Regions from separate parts of the Paenibacillus sp. FSL H7-0350 genome, predicted to be linked through region 3. Evidence: predicted binding sites of a transcription regulator. Region 3 holds the regulator's gene; each other region holds the start of a gene.
The links. The regulator LexA, encoded in region 3, represses DNA repair genes until DNA is damaged. The targets are predictions, from matches to a motif close to CGAACATATGTTCG.
Positions count from the first base shown of each region.

Region 1 (5,429 bases), 1.4 Mb from region 3:
CAAGCGACAAACCGTTCCATCCGTGACACGCTGCCGCGCAGCGTGGAACCGCCATACAGGCGCAGGCTTGTCTCCTTCTTCAGCCGTATGCCTTCATTGCGGTAGAACAGCGAGCTGAGCAACCGCTCCAGCTTCAGCTTCATGGACAGATCCGCATGGCGGTATTCCGCTGCCTGTTCACCCGCAGGCTTGTCTGCGCCCTGCTCCGCTGCAAACCAGTTATAGACCTCCCACCACATGCCGGGTATCTCTGCTCCTTGACGCCACTGGCGGAGCTGAAGCAGCAGCATGCGGAGCGTCTGCTCAGGATGGCCGATGAAGTCCATATGGACAGCGTCGTCGTCATTGCCGCTCTGCGGGAAGCCGGAGAGGAATTGTTCATCCAACATATGCGGGAACATTCCCTGCAGCTGGCGGATGACCTCCGAAGGCAGCAGCGCCTTGCCCTCATCGTCAGCCACAGCATAGCTGATCCACAGCTTCCTGCTGGCCGTCGTAAGCGCATTGTAGATCAGGAAGCGCTCATCCAGCAGCTTCCGGGATGAGCCCGGCGCAAGCTCCATACCAGACTTCTCCAGCAGGAGGCGCTCCCCCTCGGAAAGAATTCCGTCTTCCTTGAACTGCGCCGGAACCACTCCTTCGTTGAAACCGAGCAGGAAGGCGTACTTCACCCCCGACACCCGGGTACGGTCCATCGTACCTACCAGCACCTGGTCAAGTGCGGGCGGGACGAGCCCCATCTTAAGCTCTGCCAGACCGGTCTCCAGCACCCCGGCGAACAGGCTGAATTCTATCCGTTCTTTGCCCATCATCTCAGCAATCTGGTCCAGCAGACCCAGAACAGCGCCCCAGAGCTGGCTATGCTCCCGTGCGGCCTCCGGACGGCCTTGCTTCAGAGACTCCGCTCCCATCCCTTCAAGCTTGCGTGCCGCTTCCGTATCCTCCAGCAGCAGATATACCGCCCGGCATAGCTCCAGGCCGCTGCGGCTGGCTTTGATTCTCTTCTCAAACGCCTGCAGCGGTCCTGTAATCGCACTCCGGCAGGCTTCCATTCTGGATAGCATGGCTTCATCTACAGCCTCACTTCCCTCCAGCGACAGGCGGGGAATCCCCTTCCAGGATCGCCCGTCCGTCCAGCGGTAGCCGTGAATGCCGCAGGCCAGCACGTAATTCTCCAGCTCATCCATATGAGTGCGGGTAATGCTTCCGTCCAGCGGCAGCAGCAGCTCTGTCTTCACGCAGCGGAACACATCTTCATAACGCCAGCGGCGGCGGACGACATCCAGGGCGGAGCGGATGAATTCCACCAGCGGATGATGCAGCTCACTGAGCTTCTGGTCCAGGAAGAACGGAACGCCGAAGTCCTGAAATAACGGAGCAATCAGCGGCTCATAATCGGCCATATTGCGCATGAATACTGCCATTTCCCCGTATTTGGCTCCCGATTCTCTGGCCAGGGCCTGCATCTCCCGCAGCACGCCCTCCACCTCGGTGCGGCGTGAAGCCGCAGCCCGGATGCTGATGGCTTCCTTCACCTGTTCAGCCGGTCCTGCCCAGGGATGCCGGCGCTGTAATCCGCGCTCCAGATGGGCGAGTACGGGAGCGTCCTTGAACCTTGGGAGGACGGGCGGAGCCAGCAGCTCATCCCATACGGTAAGTCCCATCTCCTCCGCTATTCCCCGCAGCTTAATATAAGTAACCACCGCCGGATGGAACAGATCCAGCTCATGCGGGGCAACGCCCGCCGGATAGATCCGGTCCACTGTGAGCGCAATAGTCATTGTGTCCGCGTACTGCATCAGCTCACGTAAGACGACAAATTCCTGGTTGCTGAAGCCGTGGAAGCCGTCCACCCAGATCTCGGCGCCGCGGATATAGGCAGAGTCCGCAATATGCTCAGCCAGTTCGGCCAGTCTATCCTCTTCATCTATATAGAGCTGTGACATCTCCTGGTCCAGCTCGCTGAAGACGAGATGCAGATCATCCAGCTTCCCGGCCAGAATAGGGCTGCCCAGCGTGGCATCCCGCATTCTGCCGATCTGCTCCTCCAGGTCTCCGGCTCCAAGACAGCAGCGCTTAAGCTCCGTGTGCAGACTGCTTAGCCGCTCTACAAATCCCGGCCGGTCCGAGGAAGCGCCGAACAGCTTCAGCTCCTCCTTGCGTTTGCTGATAATCTTGTAGATCAGCATCTTCTTGCCTTCTTCACTGATGGGCAGACTCGCGCTGCCGCCGGTCTCCTGCTTCACCCGGTAGGCAAGCCGCGAGAAGCTGAGCGTCTGGGCGCGCAGACTTCCCTTCACGCCGCCCGCCGCCAGCAGTCCCCGTTCCGCTCCGAACGATCCCTGTTCGGGAACAAGTATAATGATCGGGGCTCCCAGCGGCTCTGCCTTCAGCCTGGAGGATACCCGCTCCCATATTGTAGTCGTCTTGCCGCTGCCCGAGCGGCCGATGATGAAGTTAACCGTCATTTCAGCAGACTCCTTCCGTTGAACCCTGGCACTCTATGACACCAGAATCTATGAAACTTCTCGTCTCAATAGTATAGCATACCTCCACCACACGCTCCAGAACGTACGTTTGCCATTGTTTGCAAAATAAAAGACTCTCCCGGAGCCGCGCAAACGGCGGACGGAAAAGTCTGCATAAACTCATGTAAATTAGTTTCAAGGCTAACAACTAGACCCTTATTCCTTCCGCTCCGTCCAGCCCAGGGTGTCCGTACCGATTACGATCGTGCCGATCGCATCACCGTATACATAGGACAGCTCGACCCGCCGCCGCTCCGCATCCACCACGCAGGTGCTCACGTGCAGCGGACCGCTGCCGTCCGCCGCATCTTCGGGCAGACACAGCGTCAGAATTCCAGCCTTGCCGGCCCAGGCCGCCCGGCCCTCTACTACCGGAATCTCCGATTTGGAGCCGTAGACCTCCGATACCCAGCCCTGCTCCTTACTAACCGTGAACTGTTCATCCATCAGGCCGCTGGTCATCCAGCTCATATTCAGCTTCACTGTAGAGCCGGGATAGACCACGGTTACTGTAGGCTGTGCGGCTGCGACTTCGGGTTCTCTGGCTCCGGTCATTGCTTCTCCAGCCGCTCCGGCTTCGGAAGACAGCTCCAGCACCGCCTCCGGGTGCAGATGGAACCGCTGCTCCAGCTCATGTTCGCCATCCGCCTCCAGCCAGTCGGCAATCAGCAGCAGCGGCACCTCCACGCCCAGCAGCACCCAGCGCCGGTGCATGACCGGACCGGGAAGACGGATGTATCCGTCATGCGCGGCATCAATGAAATGGTAACGGCTGTTGCTCTCCCAGCGGAAGGTGCTGGCCTTAGCAACAGGCTCGCCCCATTGCTGGGTGGAGATATACGGCGTCTGATCCAACCCGCCTACGGTGATGGTGTTGTGCGCGCGGGTACTTTTGAAATAACGGCGCCACTCCCCTTCCTCGTAGGTGTACCGGCCGGTATCCGTGAAGAGCAATTGCCCTTTCCACATCCACTCCAGATTCAGCGCATCCGCATGACCGTGCGCTCCGCCCATCTCTGCGGCATCGAAGAACAGATACTGCTGCGGGTCCCGCATCACATAATATCCGGTCTGCACAAAAGCCACGCTGTTCACCGAAGGCGCAGACTCCGCCTGAAGCTGCACACACCGCTCATATGCCTCGGCTCCCAGCAGCCAGAGGCATTCTGCATTACCTGTGCCGCGTCCAATCAGCGCATCATCCTTCAGAATGGCACCCAGCAGTGTCAGCCGCTGCCGGCCGCTGCTGATCCAGTCGGAATCGCCGATCCCGGTGGACTGGTCATCCGGGCGGACCAGCGCTTCGGTGAACGCGGCCATCTTGCGGAGCTGTCCGCCGTACCAGGCAGAGAACGGGTGGCCGGACAAAGCGCCCAGCAGATAAGGCGTCCCGAACATCTCGATGGCCGCATCATGATAATGGGTGGTCAGCTCAATCTGAATCCCTTCCGGTCCGACCTGATGCAAAAGGCACAGCTCCAGGCGCTCCCCGGCCAGCTGCCGCCAATACGGTGCGCACGGATGCCCGTGATGGAAGACAGCAATCATGTATAGGCCCTGCATATGCATAATCGCATGATTGATCTCCGTGCTGCCGAGGTAACGGGTCAGGAATTCAGCATGTTCCGCAAGCCCCTCCAGCAGTTCGCTGCGGAAACATCCGTCCAGCAGCGGGCTGTCCTCCATATATTTATACGCAGAGATCCAGGACTGCACGCGCAGGCCGGTCTCCAGCAGACGCCATGGACCCGGCTTCTGGAAGAATACCGCCTCCTCATATGACGGGATCACAGGAACCGGGTTCTGCCCGCGCCAGCTGCGGAAATGCTGCATAAAGGCCGTAACGTATTCCGGCTTGCCATTCATCAGATAGGCCTTGCCCAGATCCAGCATATGCCAGTGGCGGTTGATGCCCCAGGTGAATTCGGGGTCGTTCGTAGGATTATGCAGCCAGTCCGCCACCGGCTTGCCCAGCGGAATCCAGCGGCTCAGATCGCCGGTATAAGGAATAATGAATTCATTGTCCACAGCATGTTCGGCAATCTGGACCGAGTTCTGCGCCTCGATGGGGAAATGGCGGGCATAATAAGCGGCAGCACTGCGCAGCTCAGGTGTACTCAGATAATAATCCTTCATTCCTGCTTCTCCAAGAAATCCTCACGGAACGGATTGAACACATCCAGAATCACGGAATCCTCCAGCGCCTTCACACCATGCGGAACATTATAGCCGGCATAGAAGCTGTCGCCCGCCTTCAGAATACGCTTCTCCTCCCCGACCTTGACCTCAAAGCTGCCCTTCACAATATAGCTGATCTGCTCATGCGCATCATGGGAATGAACCTCCCCGATGCCGCCTGCAGCGAAGGTAACCTCCACCATCATCATCGAGCCTCCCTTTGCAAGCAGGGTGCGGGACGAACTCTCATTCAGAACCGTCTTTGCGGCTTCGCTATTCTCTATAATCATTTCGGATCTGCCCCTCTCTATTGATAAAAAAAGCGGCCGAACCATCATGTATCGGCCGCCACCTGTAAGCTCTTATTCTTCGGTGGATAATTTCCCCTGCAGCTTCGATGCGTCAAAGCTTGGATCGGCTACAATATCCGTTGCGCCGGAGGCTCTTGCTTTCTCTAATGAAGCATTATACCGGGTATCCAGGTCTTTGATAATACTGTCCACATCGCCGCCGGTGAAGACGAATGCCGAGAACGCATCGCTCCATTTGCTGCCTTCCAGTGAACCTTCTGTAATGGTAAGCGGGTTCGCCGGGTAAATCGCGTCATAGCGCTTCGGCAGGAAGCCTTCAATGCCGGGAATGCTTGGTTTTTTGCCAGAGCTGATAACCGTAGGGATCAGCGAGATGCCGTAGCCTTTTTCATAATATTCGCTCTGCAGGCTG
Region 1 covers NZ_CP151972.1:2,549,200-2,554,628, forward strand. The annotation lists gene addB (helicase-exonuclease AddAB subunit AddB) at 1-2,468, opposite strand, end outside; gene NYE24_RS11750 (alginate lyase family protein) at 2,685-4,664, opposite strand; gene NYE24_RS11755 (cupin domain-containing protein) at 4,661-4,996, opposite strand; gene NYE24_RS11760 (sugar ABC transporter substrate-binding protein) at 5,069-5,429, opposite strand, start outside.
Region 1: the regulator LexA is predicted to act here: its motif matches at 2,567-2,580, upstream of addB (helicase-exonuclease AddAB subunit AddB).

Region 2 (5,429 bases), 1.2 Mb from region 3:
TATGCTTTAAATATTGCTGTCTTGTAGTATATGCAAGATCCATAAGTGATTTGAATTGCTGAAAGAGCAACTCAAATATATCTTCACTGATTAGACCACTCTTTCGCATGTAATTCAGTCTCATTAGCATTAGCTTTTTATGTTCATATATCAGATTCAACGGTCTTATGCCAATTTGATTCGTGACAATATTTTTTATTAGATAATCGTATACATCTACTCCATAAACCATATTCGGATCATAGTTACGGCTGGTTACAAGACTTGAAAATGAATCAGAAGCATTAATATAGTCATTTAATTGTCTCTTCACTGATTCTATGTTAAAGCTGAATGATCTATATACATGTGGTTTAATTAATAATATATCATGCTGAAAAGAGCACCCTTAACCTGTATATACAGAAAAGACGCATTCAGCAGAATGCGTCTTTGTCTACTACTATATATGCCGAGGACGGGGGTCGAACCCGTACGGTACTCACGTACCGCAGGATTTTAAGTCCTGTGCGTCTGCCTGTTCCGCCACCCCGGCATGTTGTGTGCGCGTTATACGCGACAAGAGATATAATATCACGTATCCGGGGGATACGCAATTCCTTTTTCCAAATTTTCTTCTGCATAAGCAGCAAATAGCCCGCTCAGCCGAGACTGACACGGGCTTACTGCTTGGCGCTGCTGTTCCTTACTCGCAGAACCGCGGTGCCCTGCTCCGGCTAGTGGCGGTCGCGCTCGCCGGTTCTGCTGCGCATGCCTGCGAGGCCGAGGAGGCCGACAAGTCCGAGCCAGCCCCAGTTAGAGCGGTTGCCGTTGTTGGTGGCTGTGGTGGTGGTGCTCTGTGCCCGGTAGCGGCCCGTTGTATTATTGTTGGACAGCGGGGAGACGGAGCTGTTGTCGCCGGTACGGATTTTGTCCTTCATGATGGATTCGGTCTTATGCATGGAATCTCTGGTCTCGTTCATCAGAGTATTTCCCCGATTATCCATCGTCCGGTCGTCCATATCGCGCATGTTCATATTGCCCATCCGGCCGTCAGTGGTCGTGCTGTTCATGCCCGGAGCGCTGGTGCTCATAACGCCCGGAGTCGTAGTCATCATACCGCCGGGTGCTGCGGAGATGTCACCTGCTCCGAGCAGACTCATGGACAGGACCGTACCGCAGGCAAGACTTGTGATCAGCTTGTTCAAAATGTTGTGCCCCCTTCATGGATGTGGTTAATCGCTGATAATTTCCCCATCCGGCACAGCATCTATGCAGAGAAGTTATTCCTTCACAATGTTCACGGTCTTGCTGGACGCATTATACGTGACTTTGGCTCCAAGCGCTTCGGCAATCGCACGTACAGGCGCATAGGTTACCGCATCGTCCATGACGCCGGTCGTCAGCTTCTTACCATTGAGCGTAATATTTACCGGGATATCCTTGTTCACCTCTGGCTCACCTCCGGTTATGCAGCTTAGTGCGGCTGCACTCTGCTGGGCGGTCGGCCGTCTGCCTGCCTTCAGGTCCTGAATGCTAAGGCCGAAGCTCATCTGCAGATGAGCATAATCCTTGAAGGAGGTCCAGTCCCCGCCCCATTCGAACCCCAGCTGCTTCCCCTCCTGCGCCACCTCTTGCCAGTCTGCCACCTTGTCGCCATCCCCGTCACGGTTCATATCCCAGGATACATTCCTGCCATCCGGCAGCAGCAGCGCGAAGTCTATTGCCAGTCCGTAATTATGGTAGCTGTCGCCTCCCCGGGCATTGGTTACAATGTCGCCCTTCTTAGTTCTCCCTTGAGCATATAGCTCATTCTGCTGCGCTATCGTGCGCATGCCCTGCGTAATGAGGATTGGCACCCCCCGGTTATAACTGCGTCTAATCAGCTCGTTCGCCCCGGCCAGTACAGCCGGATGCAGCTTCGCCAGCCTTGCGGCCGACTTCTGCTTGACCTGCTCCAAAGTAAGCATCTACTCACCCCCTGGTATAGTAAATGCCCGCTTTGACCGGGTTGCTTGCACCAATGACCGTTTTTTTCGCAAAAAGAAGCTATGCATCGCCCGATCACCCCGGATGAACAGTGCACCTATAGGCCAGAATAAGAATGCAGACCTGTCGTCAGGTCATTCTAACGGAAAGGGGGATGAACATGGATATTCACAGCGACAGCTACAGAATAGCCCCGTTTAGCGGCCAGGAGGATGTGGTGGAGGTGATCCGCCAGGCGGAATCGGAGATTGCCCGGATGACCGGGAACCCGGAAGTCACGCTAATTGCCTATGAGAAGACGGACGGACACCGCAGTAAGTAGAATCTGTCAGACAATATATGCCTCCACAATGTCATCTACAAGCAGCCACTTCCATTCCTCCGCCCACTGCAGCTTGAATTCCCGCGAGTGGGTGTGGATGGAGGTCACGAATCCGCTTAGCTTCACCTGTTCCAGAGGACTATACAGCACCAGCGTTACCCGTACATGACTCCGTAGCGATAAGGCCAGCGTATGCTCTATCTCCTCCAGCTTCTGCTCATCCAGCACCGGCCTCAGGCTATGCCAGATCTCCCGTTCGTCTCTCCCTATTCGCCCGATCTGCTCCGGAAGCACCCTCCCGCTGTACTCCCGTTGACGGTTCCCTTCAAGCTTCTTGCCCATTCGCCGTTCCTCCTATTCTTCATGCAGAACATATGTTTGTATTATATCTGTGCTTCAGCAGGTTAGGCAAGCAGAAATTTAGGGAAGCAGGCACAGCAAAAAGACGCCCACAGTTATGCTGTACAGCGTCTTCCTCTGAACCCTTTTACAATAACAAGTCTTGTCTCTGCTTATTTCACTGACGAAGTCCCTGCGCTTCCGGTACCTGGTTCCTGCTTGGCATCTGTGCCTGCATCTGACACGGTTCCTGGTACGGATTGCTCCGGATCGATCAGTCCTGCAGCTTCTCTGGCTTCATTCAGCTTGGAGATGCCGTAGAGCATGGCTACGTCTGCCTGCTGATTCATCGCGTCGAATTCCTCTGCGGTCACATCGGGCGATACTGCGCTCTTGGAAGCCTTCTCCTTGATCTGATAGGCGCTCTGGAAAGCGATCACCGAATCTCTGAGCAGCTTCTCGATCGTATCCGGCAGGCCGCCCGCAATCTTGATATCGTTCACATGATCTGCAAGCTCGGAGGCGGTATCCTGGAAGCTGTCTACAGCCTTCTGAAATTCTTTGTCCGTCGCTTGTCCGGTGGAATAAGAGGTTAGCGTGGTGTTGAAGTTCGCTAGCGAGGATTTGCCCATTTCGTCGAATTTCGAAATTTCATTATAAAAGTTCTGTACTGTCTCCTGCACCACTTCCGGGGAAGCCGGTTCAGCACTGTTATTGCCGCAGGCACTGAGGATCATGACAGCCATTAGCAGTCCTGCAAGTAAAGCTTGTCTCATAGTTAATATCCCTCCACTTAACAGAATAATATCGATTTTTGTTAAGTGCAAATGAAATTAATGTAAAATTCGGCGTAATGAAACATATGTCAGCGGTTAAGCGTATTCATAGGGAGAAAAGGTGGCCAATAACCCAGTTGATGACTGGCAATTCCTGTTATACTATAATGAATTTATCCGTTCAAGGAGAGGAAGATCTATCATGGCTTATTGCACAGCATGTGGTGCGGAATACAAGCAAGGCGCCAAATTCTGCGGGGAATGCGGGGCAGGTACAGATGAGGCCGGTTCTCCGGCAGCAGCACGTCGTCCGGCGGCTGGCCACAGCTCCGGTCCTGAACAAGAATTATGGCAGGGCAAGCCTGCCGGCATCTCTGACCGTCTCAAGGGGCTGATCGGGCTGAATACCACCAAGTATACGATTACGTCCCAGCGGATTATGGTGAAGAGCGGGCTGATCGGCAAGGATGTCGAAGAAATCGAGCTGCTGCGGGTCAATGATTTCTCCGTCACCCAGTCGGTTATGCAGCGTATGCTGGGCATCGGGACGCTGATCATTTTGTCGGATGATGCTTCATCACCACAGCTCCCCTTCTATAGAATCCGTAAGGTTCAATCTGTCAAGGATATCCTGCGCCAAGCCGTGCGTGACGAGAAAATCGCCAACAATATCAGCTACCGCGAGCATATCTGAGGCTTCGTTACACTTTATTCAGGGAAGATAGAGAGCTCCTGCCGGAATTACGCCTTTGGCCTGGCTGGGGCTCTCCCACATCAGTACCGCCCGCGCATCCCCCTGGTTCTCATAGTACTCCACCTTCAGCTCATGCAGCTTCCCCGCAATCAGACTCACTGTGCCTTGCCGCTCCTGCCCGCTCTGCTTGATCCAGCTGTCAATAACCAGCTTCCCGTCGATCCATATCCGGATTCCGTCATCTGAATACGAATAGATCGTGTAGGTCTCACTGTAGGCAGCGCTTATTCGGCCGCTCCAGCGTACCGAGAACAGATCTGCGTGAACAGCCGGATCAGGCGCCGCCTGCCTCCAGGCGAAGTTAATATTGGCATCTGTCCGGGTGAGGGCAGGCGTGCCGGTAAGCGTAATATTGTTGTAATACTGCCCATAGAGGCCCGGTTTGGGGAGTACCCCTCCTGAAGAAGCATACGCCGCCGCTTTGGCCGAATAGTCGTCTCTGGAGAATATGGCACTATTCCTCATAAAAGCCTGAATCACTGCATCCTTATTGCGCTCGTACAGCATCTTGCCCCAGGTCATCTGGTAGCTCCATTTGTTCTGCGGGCCTGCCAGCACAGCTGGCGGAGGAAGCTCCCCGTTCTCGCCGATGGCGATCAGCTTGCCGCGTCCCAGGTCCCAGAGCGTATCATGATGTTCCCCCTTGTAATCACCCTCGAAAATATCCGCCGCCAGCACATCCACTCTGCCGCTGCCCGGATAATACTTGGCCGGCTCCTCACTATTCTTGTTCTTGGCATTCGGACTCCACACCCACAGCAGATTGTGCAGCTGATGATAGACGGTATACCGCTCGAACATGATCTCCCAGAGGGTCACGAAGGAGGATTTCTGCCCCCACCAGAACCAGCCGCCGTTCATCTCGTGGTAAGGTCTCCAGAGGACGGGGACACCGGCGTCATTCAGTTTTTTCAGGAAAACAGCGACCTTATCCAGCTCGGCAATCATCGCCGTATACTCGGTTGTTCCCGGTGTGATGTACTTGCTGAAATTAGCTTCGCTGAGGCTCATGGAGACATTCGTCCAGGCTGGTGCCGTACCCGGCAGGTTGGCATGATAGGTCATCGCTACGATGCCCCTGGCCTTGTGCCAGCGGATCGCACTGTCCGTTACACCCTGCCGCTGACTGCTGATGAGCTTCTCCGTCTGGTTGCTGATCGGCCCCATCTCATAGCCGTGCAGTCCGGCATAACTGCCTGCCGTATTCTTCAGCTTGTTGTTGATATCATCCGGGCTCTCCAGGTAATCATGCTGGCCGCTGATCATTCCC
Region 2 covers NZ_CP151972.1:2,395,315-2,400,743, forward strand. The annotation lists gene NYE24_RS10990 (hypothetical protein) at 1-313, opposite strand, end outside; tRNA gene NYE24_RS10995 (tRNA-Leu) at 450-535, opposite strand; gene NYE24_RS11000 (WGxxGxxG family protein) at 717-1,187, opposite strand; gene NYE24_RS11005 (M15 family metallopeptidase) at 1,263-1,949, opposite strand; gene NYE24_RS11010 (hypothetical protein) at 2,129-2,290, shown strand; gene NYE24_RS11015 (YolD-like family protein) at 2,297-2,632, opposite strand; gene NYE24_RS11020 (hypothetical protein) at 2,803-3,405, opposite strand; gene NYE24_RS11025 (PH domain-containing protein) at 3,608-4,099, shown strand; gene NYE24_RS11030 (glycosyl hydrolase) at 4,118-5,429, opposite strand, start outside.
Region 2: the regulator LexA is predicted to act here: its motif matches at 2,658-2,671, upstream of NYE24_RS11015 (YolD-like family protein).

Region 3 (5,429 bases):
TATCTGAACGTGGATAAGTGCTCTTGCGTGTCGGCCGCGAAGGGTTAGTTAGATTGTGGTAAAGACATACCAAAAAAGTAGGCTTCCTAAAGCTAGCACAGCAGTCATACCAAGGAGCACACCAATAATGACTTTTTCAGATCTGTTATATTTCTTCACAATGCTCACCTCAATAAACTCTAATATAAAAACCAACAGCTTTCTTTTACCGAGAAATAAATCCCGGACTGCTGTTGGTTTATTGAACTGAACGTCTCTGATTAGGTTAATGCATGATTATTTATTGTGATGATCCTTATGATGAAGATCCCTATATTCATTCTTTGTTAAACCAAACAACATAGAATCATGATATTTACCATTGATATAGAAGATTTGACGTCGGACTCCTTCTTGAACGCATCCTACTTTTCTAAGCATAGCAGCCGATGCTTCATTTCCCTCCAGAACATAATCATTAAATTTATTAAGTCTGCGCTCGAAAAATGCATATTTTAAGAGCATGTGCACTGCCCTGGTACCGTAACCCTTCCCTCGATAGGGATGATCAATTACAATACCTATGCTGAACGTACCATTCCTCTCGTCAATACTGTTTAAATTAATACCACCTACCGTGTCACTGTTCATATTTTCAATAGTAAACATGATTCGGCCATTAGTGGATGTAAATTCAACATTCTCTTCAACGAATTTCTTCGCAACCGAGCTTGTGGGCGGCAATTCAATAGTACATTCCAGAAAACGACGGGCAGGGGTATCGAATGCAGATAAATATATATTTTCCCAATCCTCAGCCTCTATTGAACGCAATCTAATTTCATCATCTTGCCAATAATAGTTTGTATAATCTACATTTAGCATTAGTACACCTCCAAATAATATCACGATTCTATAAGTTTATCTCATGAAATATATATTTTGGAGGTGCTTTTTGATTATAAGTAATCTTAACATGATAATATTGGTTAGATGGTGTAGTTCTTAGATTATTCTTCAATGGAAACCGAGGACCGGAAGGCATACCATAGCAATCCATAAGCTAATCCGAAGTAAAGGAGTATACCGAGGATGGATATGGACAGAAGAATGATGATAACTTTATTTCCATTCATACATTTACCTCCTAAATAAAAAACTCTCCCAATATTAAAGTGTGGGGGAGAGACTGAAAATGAAGACTAAACAAAGCCTTTACATCATAATATAAAGGAATTACAATTCCAGATCAATCCAATTCATTTTACATACTATTCCATCTCCTATATACTTAACCAGAAGAGAATTCTAGTGGCAGACATGGGAGTGGATGATGAAGAATACATATAAGATTATGCTTTCGCTATTGCTTGTCCTGGCGTTGATAGGTCCGGTGGTGGCTGGAGCGGAAGGAGCGGCTGTGCCAGCGGAGACCCAAGAGAGGCTTATGGAGCAATATGGGCTGGATGCGCCGCCTCTGCCGGTATGGGATTGGAGTAGCGTTGATGTCGGGGGCAGTGGGATTGCAGGCGGGATGCTGTTCGTGTACCGGATGTTTGTGAATCCGCTGGGGTTCTTGTTGCAAGAGATACTGTATATTCTGTAGTTGAGGGGGAAAAGAATGAATTCGCGTTATGATATCCCAAGTCCTGCACGCAGAGTCCGTAGGAGATCGGGCGGTAAATCATTACTGGTCCTTATTCTTGTTCTGATTGTGATGGCTGTTACGAATCCGGGGAAGGAAGCCTTCAGTGAATATTCTGTGAAGAATCTTGAGAATACGCTAGATCAGGTAATAGGCGACGGAATTAGCAAGCTGGTGGCTCAGCCTGTAATTGAGTCTTTGACCGAGCGGGATAACTACATTTTGTTCTCAGTATTTAGCGTACCAGACCTTAAAAATACCAATTTTTTTACCAGGGATGGCGGGGCTACTAAGAAGTATATTGGATTGTTTAAAATCCTTTTTATCAAGCTGTAAATATGGTTTACATATTGTTCCATGACCCGGTATAATTAAATAGATGGTTGTCGGAATCTTTTATCATGGTTGTGGAACAAGGAGGAACGAAGTTGAATACGGCTTATAAAGTACTGTCCAGTGATGCTGATCTATTCGCTGCCGCACTGGCACAGGTACAGGTCTACGTCGTTCAGCTGGTTGATGGCAAACCGCATGTGATTGCTGATTATGCCGGACCTGTACAGAAATGGACACCGGAGTACATAGTGCTGGCCGGAATGACTTATAGACGCGATGAATTTGAATTCCGGGTACGGTTGAACAAAAAGTAAGCAGATTACCTGTCCGCTGCTTGCTGCTCTTACATTACTGCCGAATCACACAAGCTTTGGAGTCATTCTTGGCATCTCTTATACTATCCAAGTGTAAAAGAGGTGTAAAGATGAGCCAAAGAGAACGTAACCGGATTCGCAGAGCCATTAATGTCCTGCTGACACAGCGGGCTGTCCTGCTGGAGAGACTGGAAGAAATCAATGAGAATCTGCGCAGAGTGCCTAGAGGTTCGCGGGCCAGAAGAGAGCTGCTGGCAGCCAGAGAATCGATCCGCGAGGCTATCCGTTTGAATACGGTGGCTATCCGTCTGTTGAGAAGTGTGCTGTAGTCTGTATCCGCTCTAATTCATTTGAATCACTGGAACCCTTGGGGCGCAATCTGGCGTCTCAAGGGTTTTTGTGAGTTCCTATTCCCTGATGGTGACACGGGTACCTATGGGAACGAGGGCAGCCAGGGTGAGAACATCTGCGTTATACATGCGGATACAGCCATGGGAGACCATGTGGCCGATGGAAGCAGGGTTATTGGTTCCATGGATGCCATAATGCGGCTTGGATAGACCCATCCAGAAGGCTCCGAACGGGCCACCCGGATTGGGCTGCTTGTTAATGATGGTGTATTCGCCTACAGGCGAGACGGTTAACATTTTGCCGATGCCGACAGGGAAGCCTCTGGTGACGACGTCATTATCCAGCAGGTACAGCATGCGCTGTGACAGATCGACGATAATTCGGTAATTGGGCATACAGATCAGCACTCCTTTGTAACAGGATATGTGCGGAGCTATGCAGCGGTTCTCAGAAAAAGTGGCCAAAAAGCTTAGTGCGAACAAATGTTTGCATTCGGCTTTTTGGCCACTTTAATAAGTGAAATGAACAGAAAACAGGCTGCTTCGCATGGTGCGGAGCAGCCTGTTCTTAAGCGGGGAGTAGATTAGTGGATATCGCGGAATAATCCGATGACCCGTCCCAAAATCGTAACCCGGTTAAGGCGGAGAGGCTCGTATGCCGGATTCTCCGGCTGCAGCCTGATATGATCCCGTTCCTTGTAGAAGGTCTTGACAGTTGCTTCATCTTCTTCGGTCATCGCTACAACAATATCGCCATTGTCGGCAGTCTGCTGCTGGCGTACGATGACATAATCCCCGTTCATAATTCCGGCATCCACCATACTGTCACCAAGGACAGATAGCATAAATACCTTGTTATCGCCTACATAATGAGCAGGTAACGGGAAGTAATCCTCAATATTCTCTGTAGCTGTAATAGGAACACCAGCTGTAACCTTACCCACTACCGGGATGCGGGTAACGGTCTGGACGAATTGATGCACATTCTCTGAATCTTCCTGGCCGAGCAATTCAATCGCACGCGGCTTCGTAGGGTCACGGCGGATCAGGCCCTTCTTCTCAAGCCGGTCCAAGTGACCATGCACGGTAGAGCTGGAGGCCAGGCCGACAGCCTCGCCAATCTCGCGGACGGACGGAGGATAACCCTTGCTGCGGACTTCATTACGTATAAATTCCAGGATCGCCAGCTGACGACTAGAAATCTTTGACATCGGTATCAACCCCATATACTATGTTTGGGAAAATTATAACATAGAACTTCCGTTCGTACAAACATAAGTTCTAAAATGAGGAAAAAAAGAGAACGCAAATAAAGAGAACAGACGTTCCGAAAAAACTATTGATCGAAACACATGTTCGTGTTATATTATTTTCGAAAGCAAGAACATGTGTTTGGAGGATGATGATCATGTTAAAGTATAGTACATACAACAGCATCTACAATAATGAGGATATCAAGGTGTCCGCTCCCGGTAATCCAACTGCTCATAGTAATGTAACCAAGGTCAAGGATGCGATTCTTCATAGTCTCACTGCGCTATCATCACTATTCCGTCAGGTCAGCCTGATGAAGATGGTTTTGGTGCTGATGCTTGTTATTTCGGGATTCACTGTGGTGGGGAATGTTTTTGCCGGTTCGGTCTCTTCACTGAAGCCGGATAAGCGGATCGTAGTCGAACGCGGTGATACCTTATGGAGCATTGCGTTAAGTAACAAGCCTGAGGACATGAGGACAGCCGTATATATAGAAGGAATAATGAAGACGAATCATTTGGAGAACAGTGTCATTAAGGCCGGAGATATTCTGACTTTACCTTTATACTGAAGGATTGTGTCAGACTAATGATCGACTCGGAGAGCTTTCAGGGGGTAGACCTTGACAAGCTCTTTTTCTCATGGCAAAGTTAAAATGAATTTAGAGGGAGGGAAACGTATTGAATATTGACGAATTGGTCGCACGCATCAATGAATTGGCACGCAAAGCTAAGAACGGCGGCCTGAATGAAGAGGAACTGGCTGAACGTGCCAAGCTCCGCGAGATTTACCTGGGGAATATCCGCACTAACTTTCGGGCCCAGCTTGATACTATCGAAATTGTGGACAATCCGGAGCATGAAGAGGGCAATAACGGACTTAAGCATTAGCCTGTTGCCTTTTCATAGATAATACAGGATGACTAGGGGGAACTTACATGGCCCGTTCTTGGGAAAGAATGGTTCAACGCAATACCAAGCAAATTAACCAGCAAAGAAAGAAGCAGGGGAAGGATTCCATTTACACTTCCAGCACTAAGACTGCCGCGAAAAGCATTGATATTTTCAAAGGCCGGAATATTGTATTCCCCGTTGTACTGATGCTGCTTGGCATCATGTTCTGGGTGGTAGGCTCAATTGACGAGGCCAAAGGAAGCGGGATTCTGGCCAACTGGCTGGGTGTGGTGCTGTACTTCCTGCTTGCTGCGCTGCTGTTCTTCCGCCGTCCGTTCCTTAAGGTTGAGCGTGCGCGTATCTCTACTATTAAATACAACCGCGAACGCTTCCTCGCTGCGGCGGATATTGAGAAGATCACTTTATCACGCAGTGTAGTAACCATTAAGTATAAGGGTAAGCGCAAGCAGTGGATTTTCTCCAAGCTGATTAACCGTTATGACACCGCTGCGATGGGGGAACGTCTGGAACAGTTCGCGAAGAACAACAATATTGAACTAGTGCACGAATAGGAAGACAGACCAGCATATAGGGAGTGGGAGAAGAAATGCCGATTACCGCCGTACTATTTGACCTTGACGATACCCTGCTGTGGGAT
Region 3 covers NZ_CP151972.1:1,195,036-1,200,464, reverse strand. The annotation lists gene NYE24_RS05580 (GNAT family protein) at 277-864, opposite strand; gene NYE24_RS05575 (hypothetical protein) at 990-1,115, opposite strand; gene NYE24_RS05570 (hypothetical protein) at 1,310-1,585, shown strand; gene NYE24_RS05565 (hypothetical protein) at 1,601-1,960, shown strand; gene NYE24_RS05560 (hypothetical protein) at 2,053-2,274, shown strand; gene NYE24_RS05555 (hypothetical protein) at 2,385-2,603, shown strand; gene NYE24_RS05550 (L,D-transpeptidase) at 2,682-3,020, opposite strand; gene lexA (transcriptional repressor LexA) at 3,209-3,835, opposite strand; gene NYE24_RS05540 (LysM peptidoglycan-binding domain-containing protein) at 4,033-4,449, shown strand; gene NYE24_RS05535 (DUF896 domain-containing protein) at 4,559-4,768, shown strand; gene NYE24_RS05530 (hypothetical protein) at 4,816-5,343, shown strand; gene NYE24_RS05525 (HAD-IA family hydrolase) at 5,379-5,429, shown strand, end outside.